Linked DNA regions of Thermococcus gammatolerans EJ3. The protein of the gene in region 1 binds, or shares a complex with, the protein of each later gene. Links are inferred from orthologs where the notes say so. Each region holds a gene or a part of one and is shown in the gene's direction. Other genes may lie near its edges.

What was found. The genes of interacting proteins can lie anywhere in the genome.
Region 2: the proteins of fen (region 1) and TGAM_RS05315 are in contact, whole or in part, in a crystal structure (PDB 1RXZ), measured with the Archaeoglobus fulgidus proteins. The link is inferred for Thermococcus gammatolerans EJ3 from one-to-one orthologs. Residues at the interface, in WP_010877775.1 of Archaeoglobus fulgidus: Lys326, Ser327, Thr328, Gln329, Ala330, Thr331, Leu332, Glu333, Arg334, Trp335, Phe336; in WP_010877842.1 of Archaeoglobus fulgidus: Asn43, Val44, Ala45, Met46, Pro120, Arg121, Pro123, Leu125, Gln151, Met192, Ser194, Asn218, Tyr219, Pro220, Ile237, Leu238, Ala239, Pro240, Arg241, Ile242, Glu243, Ser244.

The regions. Positions count from the first base shown.
Region 1 is NC_012804.1:1,130,272-1,138,402, reverse strand. Bases 2,958-5,778 are described here. They hold fen (flap endonuclease-1), read left to right. Parts: upstream 2,958-3,768; coding sequence 3,769-4,788; downstream 4,789-5,778. Other genes in these bases: TGAM_RS06070 (hypothetical protein), read right to left, coding at 5,745-5,778; TGAM_RS06075 (transcription initiation factor IIB), read right to left, coding at 4,789-5,691; TGAM_RS06085 (phosphate-starvation-inducible PsiE family protein), read left to right, coding at 3,214-3,669; acs (acetate--CoA ligase alpha subunit), read right to left, coding at 2,958-2,993. In the rest of the region: TGAM_RS06105 (PRC-barrel domain-containing protein), read left to right, coding at 1-16; TGAM_RS06100 (metallophosphoesterase family protein), read right to left, coding at 13-720; TGAM_RS06095 (hypothetical protein), read right to left, coding at 753-1,541; more of acs, read right to left, coding at 1,602-2,957; more of TGAM_RS06070, read right to left, coding at 5,779-6,026; TGAM_RS06065 (DNA-binding protein), read right to left, coding at 6,041-6,379; TGAM_RS06060 (30S ribosomal protein S19e), read right to left, coding at 6,452-6,904; TGAM_RS06055 (YhbY family RNA-binding protein), read right to left, coding at 6,908-7,318; TGAM_RS06050 (DUF7411 family protein), read left to right, coding at 7,428-8,039; TGAM_RS06045 (DNA-3-methyladenine glycosylase family protein), read left to right, coding at 8,026-8,131. UniProt on the Methanocaldococcus jannaschii protein: Structure-specific nuclease with 5'-flap endonuclease and 5'-3' exonuclease activities involved in DNA replication and repair.
Region 2 is NC_012804.1:999,419-1,005,902, reverse strand. The notes cover bases 986-3,776. They hold TGAM_RS05315 (DNA polymerase sliding clamp), read left to right. Parts: upstream 986-1,901; coding sequence 1,902-2,651; downstream 2,652-3,776. Other genes in these bases: TGAM_RS05305 (S8 family serine peptidase), read right to left, coding at 3,317-3,776; TGAM_RS05310 (DNA replication complex subunit Gins51), read left to right, coding at 2,681-3,271; TGAM_RS11255 (hypothetical protein), read left to right, coding at 1,732-1,899; TGAM_RS05320 (transcription factor S), read left to right, coding at 1,403-1,735; TGAM_RS05325 (hypothetical protein), read right to left, coding at 1,085-1,339. Outside these bases: more of cdr, read right to left, coding at 1-985; more of TGAM_RS05305, read right to left, coding at 3,777-6,484.

The DNA.
Region 1 (8,131 bases):
AATAAGACACCGTTAATAACCCTCGAAGAGCCTATTGGCCAGAAACATCGGCAGACCCGCCTCTATTATCTTTCTGGCGGCTTCTTCTACATCATACTCCACACGGTGGAACTCGATGTTGTCCGGTGGTTCTCTTTCCGTATCGATTATCGCATAGCTAGCCCTCCAGTTCCCGTCCCTCGGCTGGCCCACCGATCCGGGGTTTATTATCCTCCTTCCCTCGATCACCTTCAGCATTGGCACGTGAGTGTGGCCGACTAGGAGGTCGTCCTGACGGACGTAGCTCAAAACTGCTTTAAACTCACTCTCAGGGAGCCAGGGGAAGAGGTACTCGTCCAGGGGAGCCCTCGGGGAGCCGTGAATGAGGATGTAGCTCCTTCCTGTGTCGTCCTCAAAAAGCTGTCTCACCGGCAGTCGCCGGAGAAACTCGAGGTTTTCTATCGTCATGACCCGCTGATGCCACCGTACAGCCTGCCTCGCGTAGGGGTTGAAGCCCCAGTCCGCCCCGAAGGCAATCGCGTTGTCGTGGTTTCCGCGGACGCAGAGGAAGGTTCTCCTCTCCATCTGTCGCCTCACAAAGTCAACGACCTCGTTTGGACTAGCCCCGTAACCGATCAAGTCACCCATGCAGAGGAAAGCGTCGGCATCCTTGATCTCATTCCAGACAGCTTCGAGCGCCTCCAGGTTCGAGTGGATGTCGCTGATGAGCGCTATGATCAATGCCACCACCGAAGGAAAATGGGGGAAGGGACTTAAAACTTCATCCCGTAAGCGAAGAGGGCGATGCCCGCGAGCATGAGGCCGAGCCCGAGGGGAAGCTGGTACTCCGGGGAGCCGCTGGCCCGGCAGGCTTCTAAGGTTTCGTTGTAGTGCTCAACGCAGTTTTTAAACCTGAGGTAAGGGGCAGGGTTATCGTAAACGACCATTTCCCTGACCAGCGTCCCGTTCTTCACGAGTATTCCCTCAAGGGACCTCTGGTAGAGTACATCCCCCAGATGGAGGGTGCCGTTGAGGTAAGTGGCCTCATACGTCCCAAAATTCTCCGCGAGGGAGAGTTCGAGCCTTGTCGTGACCCTTGGGTTCACCCTGCCCGAGATCCTCATGTAGAACTCCCTGAGGGGCAGGCTGTAATCGCCTAGGAAGAGGTAGCCCCCAATATCGTATGTGACGTTTGGGCGGGTAACGTTGGAGAGGTACGTTTTGACAGTGTAGACCGTCAGGTTTCCCCTGCATCCGGGAACGTAAAAGGCCTCAAAGTGTTCCATTCTGTCAGCGACGTAAACCGGCCCTTTTCTCTGGAACCTTACGTTTCCCTTGTTAGAGAAAACGCTGTGGACTTTACCGCTACAGTTCCCTTCAAAGGCAAGAACGTAGGCGTCAACGCTTCCACCGTTTTCCACTCTGTACTCCGAGAGCTCGAGGACGGGAAAACCGGGGGACGTACAGGCGATCCCCGAACAGTTAGGTCGGCTGTACGTTGCCGTGAGAAGGAGGCCGATTAGAAAAACAAGAACACCCATGATCCTCAGGTGACCCGCCATACAGACACCCTAATGGGTTACGCCAAAGCGGTATAAAAAGGTTTTGAAAAACAGGGGAAATCATCTCCCCCTGGCCTTCCACCTGCTCCAGCGGTAGAGCGCTGCCAGAGCCTTTATGGCCCTCTCCGGCTCCGGATAGGCTGGGATTCCCTCCTCGTTGAGCCTGTCGATGGCTTCCTTGGCCTCGATTCCACCGACGATGGCAACGACGAGCGGCTTCTTTCTTCCGCTGGCGTTGTACTCACGGATGACTATGTCGGCCAAATCCCTCGGGTCAAGAACTGCCGTCTGACAGTAGAGGACGGCTATGCTGTGCATCTCCGGGTGCTCGAGGGCCGCTTTAATTGCCCCCTCGTAGCTCTCGGCACCGGCCATACCTGTAAGGTCAACGGGGTTCTTGTAGGAACCAAAGGGAGGCATATAGTTTGAGAATACCTTGAGCTCATCGAGGTCGTCGTAGAGGTGCAGGCCTGCTTCCTCGGCCGCGTCGGTGGCCATGACGCCTATTCCACCGCCGTTTGTGAGTATGACGAGGTTCTCCCCGGCTGGCTCGGGCAGATTGCTGAGGGTTCTCGCGTAGTCGAAGGCCTCTCCTATTGTAAGGGCCCTTATAATTCCGGCCTGCTTGAAGGCGGCGTCATAAATCTTGTCACTTCCAGCCAGAGAGCCTGTGTGGGAAGCGGCAGCCTTGGCACCGCGCTCGCTCCTCCCCGCCTTAATAATGACGATCGGCTTGACCTTGCTGACCTTCTTCGCAACCTCCATAAAGCGCCTTCCGTCCTTGACACCCTCCATATAGATGAGTATGGCCTTTGTGTTCTCATCAGTTTCGAAGTACTCGAGCAGGTCTGCATCGTCGATGTCGCTCTTGTTTCCTATGCTAACGACCGCCGAAAGGCCGACTTTCTCCAGGATAGTCCAGCCCATAAGGGCTATTCCCAGAGCACCGCTCTGGCTGATGAGGGCCAGCTTTCCGGGCATTACGTCGGTTGGCCCAAAGGTTGCGTTGAGCTTCTCGGGGGTGTACACAACCCCGAAGATGTTCGGGCCGAGGATCCTCATTCCATACTTGTGGGCAGTCTCAACGAGCTGCTGCTCGATCTTCTTGCCCTCAGGACCTAGCTCGCCGAAACCGGAACTTATAATCGGGAGAACCTTGACGCCTTTCTTTCCGCACTCCTCAACGACCTGGGGGACGAACTTGGCTGGAACGACTATAACCGCCATATCCACCTCATCGGGGACATCGAGGATGCTCTTGTAGGACTTGAAGACGCGGTTGCCAATCTTTATCTCAACGCCCTTGATGTTGACGGGGTATATTTTGCCCTCGTAGCCGTACTCCACGAGGTTTTTCATAATCGCGTAGCCTATCTTTCCCGGTTTCTCCGAAGCGCCTATGACGGCGATGCTCTTCGGCTTGAAAAGGGCCTCGATGTTCGGGTCAACCATTTTTATCACCTCGAATGACACTTACAGTTTTACGTCTGTAAAAGCCGTTAAAACCTTTCTCCTCTCTTTTTGCCGATGTTCAACTCGACGGACGTTAAAAAACCGCAGGTTTGAAACGGAACGTTCAGGGCCTTCCAGAGGGGAGATTAGGCTTTCAGATAACTTTTAGATTCTCCGAAAAGTTTTTAGAATAATCAATCACCTTTAGGTGGGTGTGCGGATGGTAAGGAGACATCACGACATCGGCACCTTTGAAAACCTTCTGCTCAAGTGGCTCGGCATGCTCTTTGACATGGTAGTCATAGGTCTCGCAACGATAACTATGGGCTATGTAGTCTACATGATGTTCCATCTGGTAACCGATACCATCCATGCCCTCCATGTCGAAGATGTTTTGCACCAGATAGTCCTCGTCATAATCTTCCTTGAAATCTTCGAACTGCTGACCATGTACGTCAAGGAGCATCACGTCAGCATGAGAAACGTCGTTGAGCTCGGTGTTCTGGCGATGGTGAGGAAGATCATAATAACCCCCGACTACAATCAGCTCGGCTGGCAGACGCTCTTTGGCATGGCGGCTTTAATATTCGTGATGGGCTGGATCTACGTCCAGGAGAGACAGAGAAGGACAAAGCACGAGGAGTTCCTCATCACTCATGGAATTAAGAAAGTTTAGCCGATGACGACCCTTCCCCTCCCTGAGATGTGATGAGAACCCGGTAGACGGAGGCAAACCCTAAAATACCCCTTTCCCAACTTTTCTTGGGTGGTGAAGATGGGTGTCCAGATAGGCGAGCTGGTTCCGAGGAAGGAGATCGAGCTCGAGAACCTCTATGGTAAAAAGGTCGCGATAGATGCGTTCAACGCCATGTACCAGTTTCTCTCAACAATAAGGCAGCGCGATGGAACGCCGCTCATGGATTCAAAGGGCAGGATAACCTCTCACCTGAGCGGGTTCTTCTACAGGACGATCAACCTGATGGAGGCTGGCATAAAGCCGGCCTATGTCTTCGATGGCGAACCACCCGCTTTCAAGAAAAAAGAGCTCGAAAAAAGACGCGAAGCTCGCGAAGAGGCCGAGGAGAAGTGGCACGAGGCCCTTGAGAGGGGCGAGATTGAGGAAGCCAAGAAGTACGCCATGAGGGCGACAAAGCTGAATGAAACCCTCATCGAGGACGCCAAGAAGCTCCTTGGGCTCATGGGCGTCCCAGTCGTGCAGGCCCCGAGCGAGGGTGAGGCCCAGGCAGCCTATATGGCCGCCAAGAAGAGGGTTTACGCCTCCGCGAGCCAGGACTACGATTCACTTCTCTTTGGCGCGCCAAGACTGGTCAGAAACCTCACGATAACGGGGAGGAGAAAGCTCCCGGGAAAGAACGTCTACGTGGAGGTCAAGCCGGAGCTGATAGTCCTTGAGGAAGTGCTCAGGGAGCTGGGAATTGACAGGGAGAAGTTAATCGAGCTGGCCATTCTGGTCGGTACTGACTACAACCCCGGCGGAATCAAGGGAATAGGTCCAAAAAAAGCCCTGACCATCGTCAAGCGCTCAAAGGATCCGCTGAAGAAGTATCAAAAAGATAGCGACGTTGATCTGTACGCGATAAAGGAGTTCTTCCTCAACCCGCCGGTTACGGACGACTACGAGCTTAAGTGGCGCGAGCCGGACGAGGAGGGCATCCTCAAGTTCCTCTGCGACGAGCACGACTTCAGCGAGGAACGCGTTAAAAACGGACTTGAGAGGCTGAAGAAAGCCGTAAAGGCAGGAAAACAGAGAACACTCGAGAGCTGGTTCCGGTGATCAGCTTATCGGAACCTTGAGGTTGAGCTTCTCTATTAGCTCTTTGTACCTGTTTCTTACCGTTACCTCTGTAACGCGCGCGACTTCCGCCACCTCGCGCTGGGTTCTTCTCTCCCCTTCCATTATGCCGGCTATGTAGAGTGCCGCTGCAACGAGGCCGGCTGGACTCTTTCCGCTCGTGAGGCCCTTTTCGTAGGCCTCCTCCAGCAGTTCTATTGCCCTCCGTCTGACCTTTTCACTCAGGCCCAGCTCGTCAGCGAACTTGCTCACGTAGTCGGTCGGCTTGACGAAGAGCTTCTTGGGGGTAAGGTTGAGGTGTCTCGCTATGAAGCGGAAGCTCCTGCCGATCTCCTTCTTATCGACGCGGGAAACCTCTGCTATCTCGTCGAGGGTCCTCGGGATCTTGAGCAGCCTGCAGGCGGCGTAAACACACGCCGCTATGACGCTTTCAATGGAGCGACCCCTTATGAGGCCTTTCCTGACCGCTTCTCTGTAGAGTCTTGCAGCCTCCTCTTCAACGTGCCTTGGAAGGCGGAGATTGCTGGCGAGTCTGTCAAGCTCGCTTAAGGCGAAGGCGAGGTTACGCTCGGCGGCATCGCTGACTCTTAGGCGTGACTGCCACTTTCTCAGACGGTACATCTTCTCCCTCATCAGACCGGTGAGGGAGCGGTCTATGCCTATGTCGGTTGACAGGCCTTTATCATGGAGGAGTATACTCTCGGGGGCGCCTGCACGGGCCCTCTTCTCCCTCTGGCTCGCGTCAAAGGCCCTCCATTCGGGCCCCATATCGACAACGTTTTCCTCGATGACGTAGCCGCAGACTTTACAAACGACCTCTCCCCTGCTGGGGTCGTAAATGAACTCTGTGGAACCACAGATGGGGCAGACCCTCTTCTTACTCACCCAAACACCCCCACGGCGGGCCCTATACGAGTGCCTCTTATAAATGTTCCCACTTACTTCCCGCCCTTCTTGGCAGGAACGTAGCGGAGTATCCATGCGAGGTCTTCCCTCTTGAAGGTTATTCTCTCAAGAACCCTGACGTCCTCGTCCCCATCGTTGACGACGTTTGCGTATATCCACAGGAACACGGGATCATCGTCACTGCCAAGGTGGAGGTTACGGTAAAGTATGTCAACGGTCCCGTCCCGGTTGTTCTTAACTGAGATCGCCTTCCATGTCTCGAGGCTTACCTCACCCTTCTCGTCGAGGATCTCAATTATCCTCTTGATCTCCATCTCTTCACCGTCCGCTACCACTTAATCCTGAACTCCCTTCTCGTCCTCGCGTCGATCTGAGCCAGTATCTTCTTCAACTTGGCATCGTCTATGGGTTCCCTTATCTGGCCTGCCTGGTAAAGCTGAACGAGGACGAGCTCAACCTGCCTCGCGAGCTCGGGCTTGACGAGCTTAACGCGCCCGAGCCTCTCCCTCGCGTCGGGGGTCAGGATTTTTCTCATTATGGCGTCAATCTGGGCCTGGAGCTCCATCTCCCGCTTTATTGCCTCCTCCTGGGCCTTCTGCTGTTCGAGGTACCTCTTCTGAAGTTCCATGAGCTTGCGCTTCCTGATCTCCTCTATGTCCTCCGCCATGCTCCTCACCTCCGTTTCAGGCTCAGAAGTGGAAGTTAAAAAGGTATTGGGTGGATGTGAGAAAAGGGGAGCTCAGTACTTCTTGAGCTCCGGAATCTGCTCCTCAAGCTCCTTCTTGAGCTCGGTGGCGATCTTGTCGAGGAAGCTCTGGCCCTTCGGGGTTATGACCCTTCCCTCTCCCGGAACCTTCTGGACGAAGCCAGCCGCCTCAAGCTGCTGGAGGGCCTTCCTTATGATGCTTCCGCCAGCCTTGTAGAAGTGCTCCGGGGCGTGTCCGCGGTTCTTCCTGCCTCCATACCAGGTCCTGAGCCTCTCAATTCCAACCGGGCCGTCGATGTAGACCTTTCTGAGTATGCTGGCAACCCTGTAGTACCACCAGTCCTCCTGCTCGGGAAGCCTCTCCTTGTGCCTTCCGGTCTTGACGAAGGGCGCCCACTCCGGGGGCTTTATCTCCTCAATCTCCTTGAGCTTCTGGGCGACCCTCTCGACGAGCAGGTCACCGGGAACGTCATAGACAGTCGCCATCTTTCAATCCCTCCCCTTTCTAAACTTCTTCCTGAAGTTAGCGATGTCGAGCCTGACTTTACGGACGGGCTTCTCCCGCCTCTCGGCCGACGCCTTTCTTTCAAGGCGCCTTAAATACCTTTCCCAGCCTTCCCTCGGTTTGAACAATATAAACCTTTTGCCCCTGACGTCTATCAGCTCGCTGTCGGTGAGCTCGGCTACCTTCTCCGCTATGGCCTTCCTGTCCATTCCGGTCGAGATGAGCGCTCCCTTCCTTATCTCAACCTTAAGGACACCGTCCTTCTCAAGCTGGGTGTTTATCTCCTCAATCACGCTCTCGGCGAGACCCTTCTTACCAATCCACGCTCGCGGTTCGATGTCGTAGTATCTCGCGCGGAGCGACCTTCTCACCTTACCGGGTAAGCGTTTCTCCATCTCTCTCACCACTAACCTCTCGCTGGGAATGGCCTTAAAAAGGTTGGCCTTTTAAAGCTATCTTGGATCAGCTTAATAAAGCCCCACCCATCGAAAGCCGGTGATAGCTATGAAAGTCCACCACCTCTACTCCGGCGGAAAGGACTCAAGCCTGGCCGCGTGGATTCTAAGCCAGCTCGGCTACGAGGTCGAGCTCGTAACGGTCACCTTCGGCCTGCTCGACAACTGGAGGTACGCGAGGGAGACCGCTGAAAGGCTCGGCTTTCCCCATCGAGTTCTGGAGCTTCCCCGTGAAATCCTCGAAAAAGCCGGGGAGATTGCCATAAGCGACGGCCACCCGAACAACGCGATACAGTTCATCCACGAGAGGGCTTTGGAGGCCTTAGCGTCCCTTCCCGAAGTGGAAAGGGTGAGCGATGGAACCCGGAGGGACGACAGGGTTCCGCTCCTCGATTTGCCTAAAGCGAGGTCGCTGGAGGACAGGTTTGGCGTTGCCTACATAAGGCCCCTCCTCGGCCTAGGCTACAAGACGATACGGGAACTTACGGGAAGGCTCTTCGTCGTGGAAATCCGGGAGAGCGAGGAGCTACAAAAGGCGGACTACGAGGTCGAGCTGAGGCACCTCCTCAGAGAGAGGGGTATCGACCCACTCGAAATTTTCCCGAAGAGTCACTACCAGTCGAGGGTTTTGGGGTGGAGGGAGGACGTTGATAGACCTTGAAAAAACGGCGAAGGAAATGATACGCAACGGCACCTGGGCCTTCAGGGACGGCACCTTTTATCAGGCACTGAGGCTTGGCGGCGGGAAGGCCA
Region 2 (6,484 bases), 130 kb from region 1 along the record:
CTTATCGCCTCGGCCTCGGTCAGGCCGGTCTTGCCTATCTCAACGTCGAAGAACTTCGTAACGCTCGTTCCAAGGACACCGGGGAAGTGAAGCTCTTTGCCCGCTATGTTGCTTCCGGCAACGTAGCCCATCTTGTTTCCTGCCGGAGCGAGCGGAATCCAGACGCGCCTTCCCGTGATAAGGTGCCTCGTTTCCGCGACGTCTCCAGCGGCATAGACGTTCTCAACGCTAGTCTGCATTTTCTCGTTCGTCCATATCGCCCCGGTCTCGCCTATCCTGACGCCTATCTCTTTGGCTAGCTCAACGTTGGGCTTTATTCCAGTGGCGAGGATCACTAGGTCGGCCTTGTATTCCCCAGCGTCTGTGATTACCTTCTCAACCCTCTCGCTACCTTCGATCTTGAGGACTATCTCTTGGGTCCTGAGGTCTATCCTCTTCCTCATCTCCTCCTCGAGGACGTCGGTGATTTCTCTATCAAAGGCCTTGGACATTACTCTCTCGTTGCGCTCGATGAGGGTGACGTTCTTGCCTTGGGCCGAGAAAGCTTCAGCCATCTCAACGCCTATGTAGCCACCTCCTATGATAACGACATCTTCAACGCGGTTTTTCTCTATGTACTCCTTTATGGCGACGGCATCGGGTGGAAGGTCTGCCTTAAAGACGCCGGGAAGAGTGACACCCTCAACGGCCGGAATCCTCGGAGAGGCGCCGTTTGCAAACACGAGGTAGTCCCACTCGTAGCTCTTTTCACCGTCGCCTTCCCTGACCCTCACGTAGCCCTGACCGACCTCGATGACTTCTGCTTTAAGGTGGAGGTCTATACCGCGCTTCTTGATGAAGACCTCGGGCGGGTAGTGCATGAGCTTTTCAGTCGGGGAGATGCCCTCAACAACGTACGGAATGCCGCAGGGGGCGTGACTGACCCACTCGGTAGCTTCAAACACCTTGACGTCCCATTCAGGCTTTAGCCTCTTGACTCGTGAGGCCGTGCTCATTCCAGCGGCTCCACCACCGATGATGACTACCTTCTTTCCCATTTCCGAATCACCGGGGAAGGTTCAAAACCTTAGGTTAAAAATCTGTCTCAGGTCTTTCTAAGTATAACCTCGTATGTTTTGTCGTCCTTCATAATCCCCAGTACGAGGCTTTTGTCATAGTCTATGAACTTCGCCCCGGTGAGTGAGTAACCCTCCTTTTCCAGAAACTCCCTTATTTTGAGACCGAGATCGCCAAAGAGCTCAGCCGCAAGTGTGGCCAGGCTTGGTTCTTCTATCCTAAGCTCCCGGTGGTATCTCCTCGCCAGCTCAAAAACGTCCAGTTTCTCCATAACCATCACCATAGAACGATCGTTGCAAAGGTTTTTATTTCCTTCCCATATACCACCCCAAGCGGGGGTGAGAGAATGAAGTTCTGCCCGAAGTGCGGTAATCTCATGCTCCCGGACAGAAAGAGGAAGGTGTGGGTCTGCCGCTCATGTGGCTACGAAGAGCCCTTCGACGAAGAGAAAGACAGAGAAAAAACCCGGATAACTCAGAAGGTGGAGCATAAGCCAGACGAGGGCATCATCGTAGTTGAGCAGGACCTGAAAACGCTCCCGACGACTAAGGTAACCTGTCCGAAGTGCGGCAATGACACGGCCTACTGGTGGGAGCTCCAGACGAGGGCGGGCGATGAACCGAGCACGATATTCTACAAGTGCACCAAGTGCGGCTACGTCTGGAGGTCTTACGAGTGAACGAGCTCGAGCGTGAGGTCGTGAAGAGACTGGCGGAGAAGGCCCTGAAGGAGCTTGAGGAAGCCTACCGCAGGGTGCCCGACGTGGACAATGGAAAAGCTTATCTATTCCGGGGAAAAGAAAGGGTTAGGCTCATGCTCGAGATACTCAATAAGGAGGTGTAAAGATGCCGTTTGAGATCGTTTTTGACGGAGCGAAGGAGTTTGCGGACCTAATAGCAACCGCCAGCAACCTCATTGATGAGGCGGCCTTTAAGATCACCGAGGAAGGGGTCAGCATGCGCGCTATGGACCCAAGCAGAGTCGTTCTCATAGACCTCAACCTCCCGGAGAGTATATTCTCCAAGTACGAAGTAGAGGAGCCCGAAACGATAGGGATCAACATGGACCACTTCAAGAAGATCCTCAAAAGGGGCAAGAGCAAGGACACGCTCATACTCAGGAAGGGAGACGAGAACTTCCTCGAGATAACCTTCGAAGGAACGGCCAAGAGAACCTTCCGCCTTCCGCTCATTGACGTCGAGGAGCTTGAGCTCGAACTTCCTGAGCTTCCATTCACCGCAAAAGTCGTCCTCCTCGGTGAGGTTCTGAAGGAGGCCATCAAGGACGCTTCCCTCGTCAGCGACTCACTGAAGTTCATAGCCAAAGAGGATGAGTTCACAATGAAGGCCGAAGGGGAGACCAACGAGGTAGAGATCAAGCTCACGCTGGAGGATGAGGGCCTGCTCGACCTCGAGGTCGAGGAGGAAACGAGGAGCGCCTACGGAATAAGCTATCTGGCGGACATGGTTAAGGGCATAGGGAAGGCCGATGAGGTCACGCTGAGGTTCGGGACAGAGATGCCCCTCCAGATGGACTACTTCATAAGGGACGAGGGCAAGCTGACGTTCCTTCTCGCTCCCCGCGTTGAGGAGTGACCCCCTTTCTATTTCTTAAGGTGTTGCCCATGGACATCGTTAAACTCAGGGAGATGCTCGAGGCCGAGCTCTCAAACCCCGAACTCGCCCCGATCGACGATAGTTTTTATTCCGACTACGACAGCCTTCTCAAAGTCCTCCGCCTTGGTGCCGAGAGCTCAAGGGAGCGGGGTGAAAACGTCGAGGAAATGCTTTACCTTGAGCAGCTTAAGATAGCAGAAAGTCTCATGCGTGAAATCCTGAGAATAAGGCTCCATAAACTCGTCGATATGGCGTTTTCGGGGGCACCTGTCAGTGATCTCGTCAAGGAGGAGAAATCAATTTTTCTCATCCTACGGGAGTTCATAGAGAGGGGCGAAGTTCCTGCTCAGCCGGCAAAATCTCCGGAATCATCACCCGAAGAAATCACGGAGGAGAAAACCGGGCTCGATCAGGATGTGGGGCCAAAGCAGCCGGTTTCCGAAGCTTATCTCGTGTCCATTGACCTGCCAAGAATAGTCGACGAGAAGCTGAGGGAGTACGGGCCAATTAAGGCGGGTGATATAGCAGTTCTGCCAAAGAGCGTGGGAGACGTTCTGCTGAAGAGGGGCGTTGCACATAGAATTCGCATAACCTTCTAACTTTCAACACGTCGACAAAACTAAATGAAAGAAAAGAAGGAAAGTTCACGGCGTACTAAACTTGTCCAGGAACACGCTCAGGATCCTGTTCGCCCTCTTCTCCGTGAGGTAGGCCTTCTTCATGAGGTACGCTGCCCTTACCGGGTTGCTGTTCAGTTCATCGTATGCCTTCTCCGCGTAGTACGCTGCCCTGTTGTGGTATCTGCCCGCGACGAGGAGAGCTATTGTTCTGTATGGGTCCGTGAGGTTTGAGTTAACTGCCTGGACGAGCTGGTTGTACGTGGCTACCTCCTCCTGGTACAGGGATTCATAGTACCTGAACTCGGCACCCTGATCGAGCTCTGAGAGTGTGAACGTCTTCTCGGTGTCCTGGTACTCCGGGTTGATGACCTTTACCCTGAGGACATCGTTCAGGCTCTTCGGGGTGAAGTAGAACTCAACGACGCCGTTGTCGGTGTAGTAGACCTGACCGTTGATGATGACCTTGCTTTCACCGTAAACCGGCATCATCGTGACGGCATCGAGCAGGTTTATCCTGACCTTAACGGGCTCGCCGATCGTTATCGGGGTCTCTGGATAGGCTATAATTGTCATTCTAGGCATGCCGACTTGGACGAATACGGGCGCGTAATCGAGGATCTCTCCCGTTGAAGCGTCGCTTACACTGACCACACCGAGGTAGGTGCCCTCATCGTAGGCCCTGATGTTAAGGTACGTTGAGGTTACCTGGTCATTTGAAACGACCAAGTTGCTCGGGGTTGCCGTAACGTCCCCGTTGTCACTGAGGAGCTGGTAGTAGAAGAGGTAGTGTATCGGGTCGTAGCCAGCGGTGTCGTAACCGTAAACTGCGATGAGGTAGTAGCCCGGCTCTGGCAGGAACTTCTCGAACTCTTCGTACGAGGTTGGTCCAATCTGATCTGTGTACAGCACGTAGTTCTGGAAGTTCATGAGATCCTCGTAGGTCTTGAAGTAGAACACGTATAGGTCAAGGTCTGCGTAGGGATCCTCTGGCTCAGTTATGCCAACTCTGAGGTAGTAGTCACTTGAGGTAACTGGAATGTAGCCGATGACGTCAAACTCATCCTGGCTGACGTTTCTGATCATGCCGTACGCTACGTCAAGCCTGCCCATTCCAAGTCCGGAGACCTTGGCCATGAAGGTTCCGTAGTTGCTGTTCCTGACGGATATCGGAACGTGAATGACTCCACCAGTCTCGCGGTCAACCTGGATCTTCTCGGGCTGTATGGTTACGGAGACGGCTTTGACGGAGATCTGGTAGTGGGACTCATCGTAACCGGTTCTGGGCTTGGTGAACGTGCTCGTGTAAGCCGTTATCTCCCAGTTGCCGGGTTCTGGGTCACTGATGACCCAGGTGTACTCGGGCAGGCCTGGACCGACGAACCAGTAGTTCGGCACGTAGGCAGCAACGACCTCTCCGTTTGGCTTGGCAATCATGAGGGTCGTCCTGCCCATCGGGGTGCCGTTCTCGTCGAGCGGTACCCTTAGGGTAACGCGAAGCTCCTTGGTTCCCGGGGCAACCTGGAAGAAGTAGTGCTTGGCAACGCCCGGAAGGGCGGTGTCGCTGAGGCTCGCCTCGCTCTCGCCGTTCGGGTTCAGCGGCATGTCGATGATGACCGGAATGAATCCGTCGATCTGCTCGGTGTCAGGATCGTCGATGTAAACGAAGCCAACATATACCTTACCGGGTTCGAGCTTGGAGTAGTCTATCTGGATGCTGAATGAACCAATCGTAACACCGCCCCTACCCCATCCACCGGCGACGACCTCATCGGTGTTGGGTATAATCCAGTCAACGTTGGTGCTGATTCTGTACGCCTTCTCGCTCTCAGTGTACCAGAGGCCCCAGTCATTATAGTACACAAGCGGATAGAAGTACAGCGGCACTCCAGCCGGCCTCTCGTTCCTTATGTAAACGCCGCGGTAGAGGTACGGAAGTCCAAACTCAGCATAGAAGTAGCTGTTGAACTCAACGTAAGCTGGGCTGAGCGGTATCTTCTTCTTTCCAAGGAGGTCCCTGAATCCAGTGTAGGTTGTTCCTCCGTAGATGTATATCGTCTGCTCCTGGCTGAGGTTCTGGAGAACATTTATGGCGTCTTCAACCTGGATGAGACCAAAGCCCTGGTCTATCATGGTCGCACCCTCAACTGGCTTGGCGCTGAGCTCGAGGGCGCGCCTGAGCATGAGCGGGTTGTAGGTGAGGTTGTACTCCTTTGCGTAGCTTATTAGCAGGGCAACGGCTCCGCTGACGTGTGGCGTGGCCATCGAGGTTCCGCTCCAGATGCCGTAGTACCTGTAGGGGTTGTCGTACATGACTGTGTACCAGAGCGGGAGGCTTGAGAAGATGTCCTCACCCGGAGCGATAACGTCCGGGTCGAGCATACCGTCCATCCTTGGGCCCCTGCTGGAGAAGCTGGCCACGGTATCGGCAACGCCGTCGACTCCCCAGAACATCTGCCACCTGAGGCTTGAGCGGTAGGCGCCAACGGTTATTGCAAGGTCGCTGTCACCCGGTGATCCAACGGTGTTTGTGGTCGGGCCCTCGTTTCCTGCGGCTATAACGAAGGTGACCCCATACCAGTCAGTTAGAAGGTTAACGTAGAATATCTCGGGGTTCTCAAGACCGTCGTTGTAGATTGGAGACGAGCCAAGGGACATGCTTATGACGTCTGCCCCCATGTAAACTGCATCGATCATTCCGTAGATTATCCAGCTCAGCCTTCCAAATCCAAGCTCACCCGGAAGAACTTTGAGCTCTATGAGCTGGGCGTTGGGGGCCATTCCGTAGGTTTCGTTGAAGACGGGATCGGTTGGCAGGCCAACACCCGCTATTGTTCCGCTGACGTGGGTTCCGTGGCCGTGGGCATCCCACATGAAGACAACGTATCCGTACTCAGGCACAACGTCAGCGAGGGCTATGTCAACCTTGGTGGTGGGCACCTGGATGTAGGCCCCGGTCTCGTCGTAGAGCGTAAGCGGCTGGTCGTTTGTGAAGTCGTTGTCGAGGTTCAAGTCAATGTACACGGTGTAGGTTCCGTTCTTCTCGACGACGAGAACAGGATAAACGTCGCTGAGGTCTCCGAAGAGACCGAGGTCGTATGGATCGTAGGGCTCGCCGTTGAAGTTGTTGAGGTCGAAGTACCTCTCGGGGAGAAGGCCAACGTAGTACATATCTCCCTGTATGTCCCCAACGTA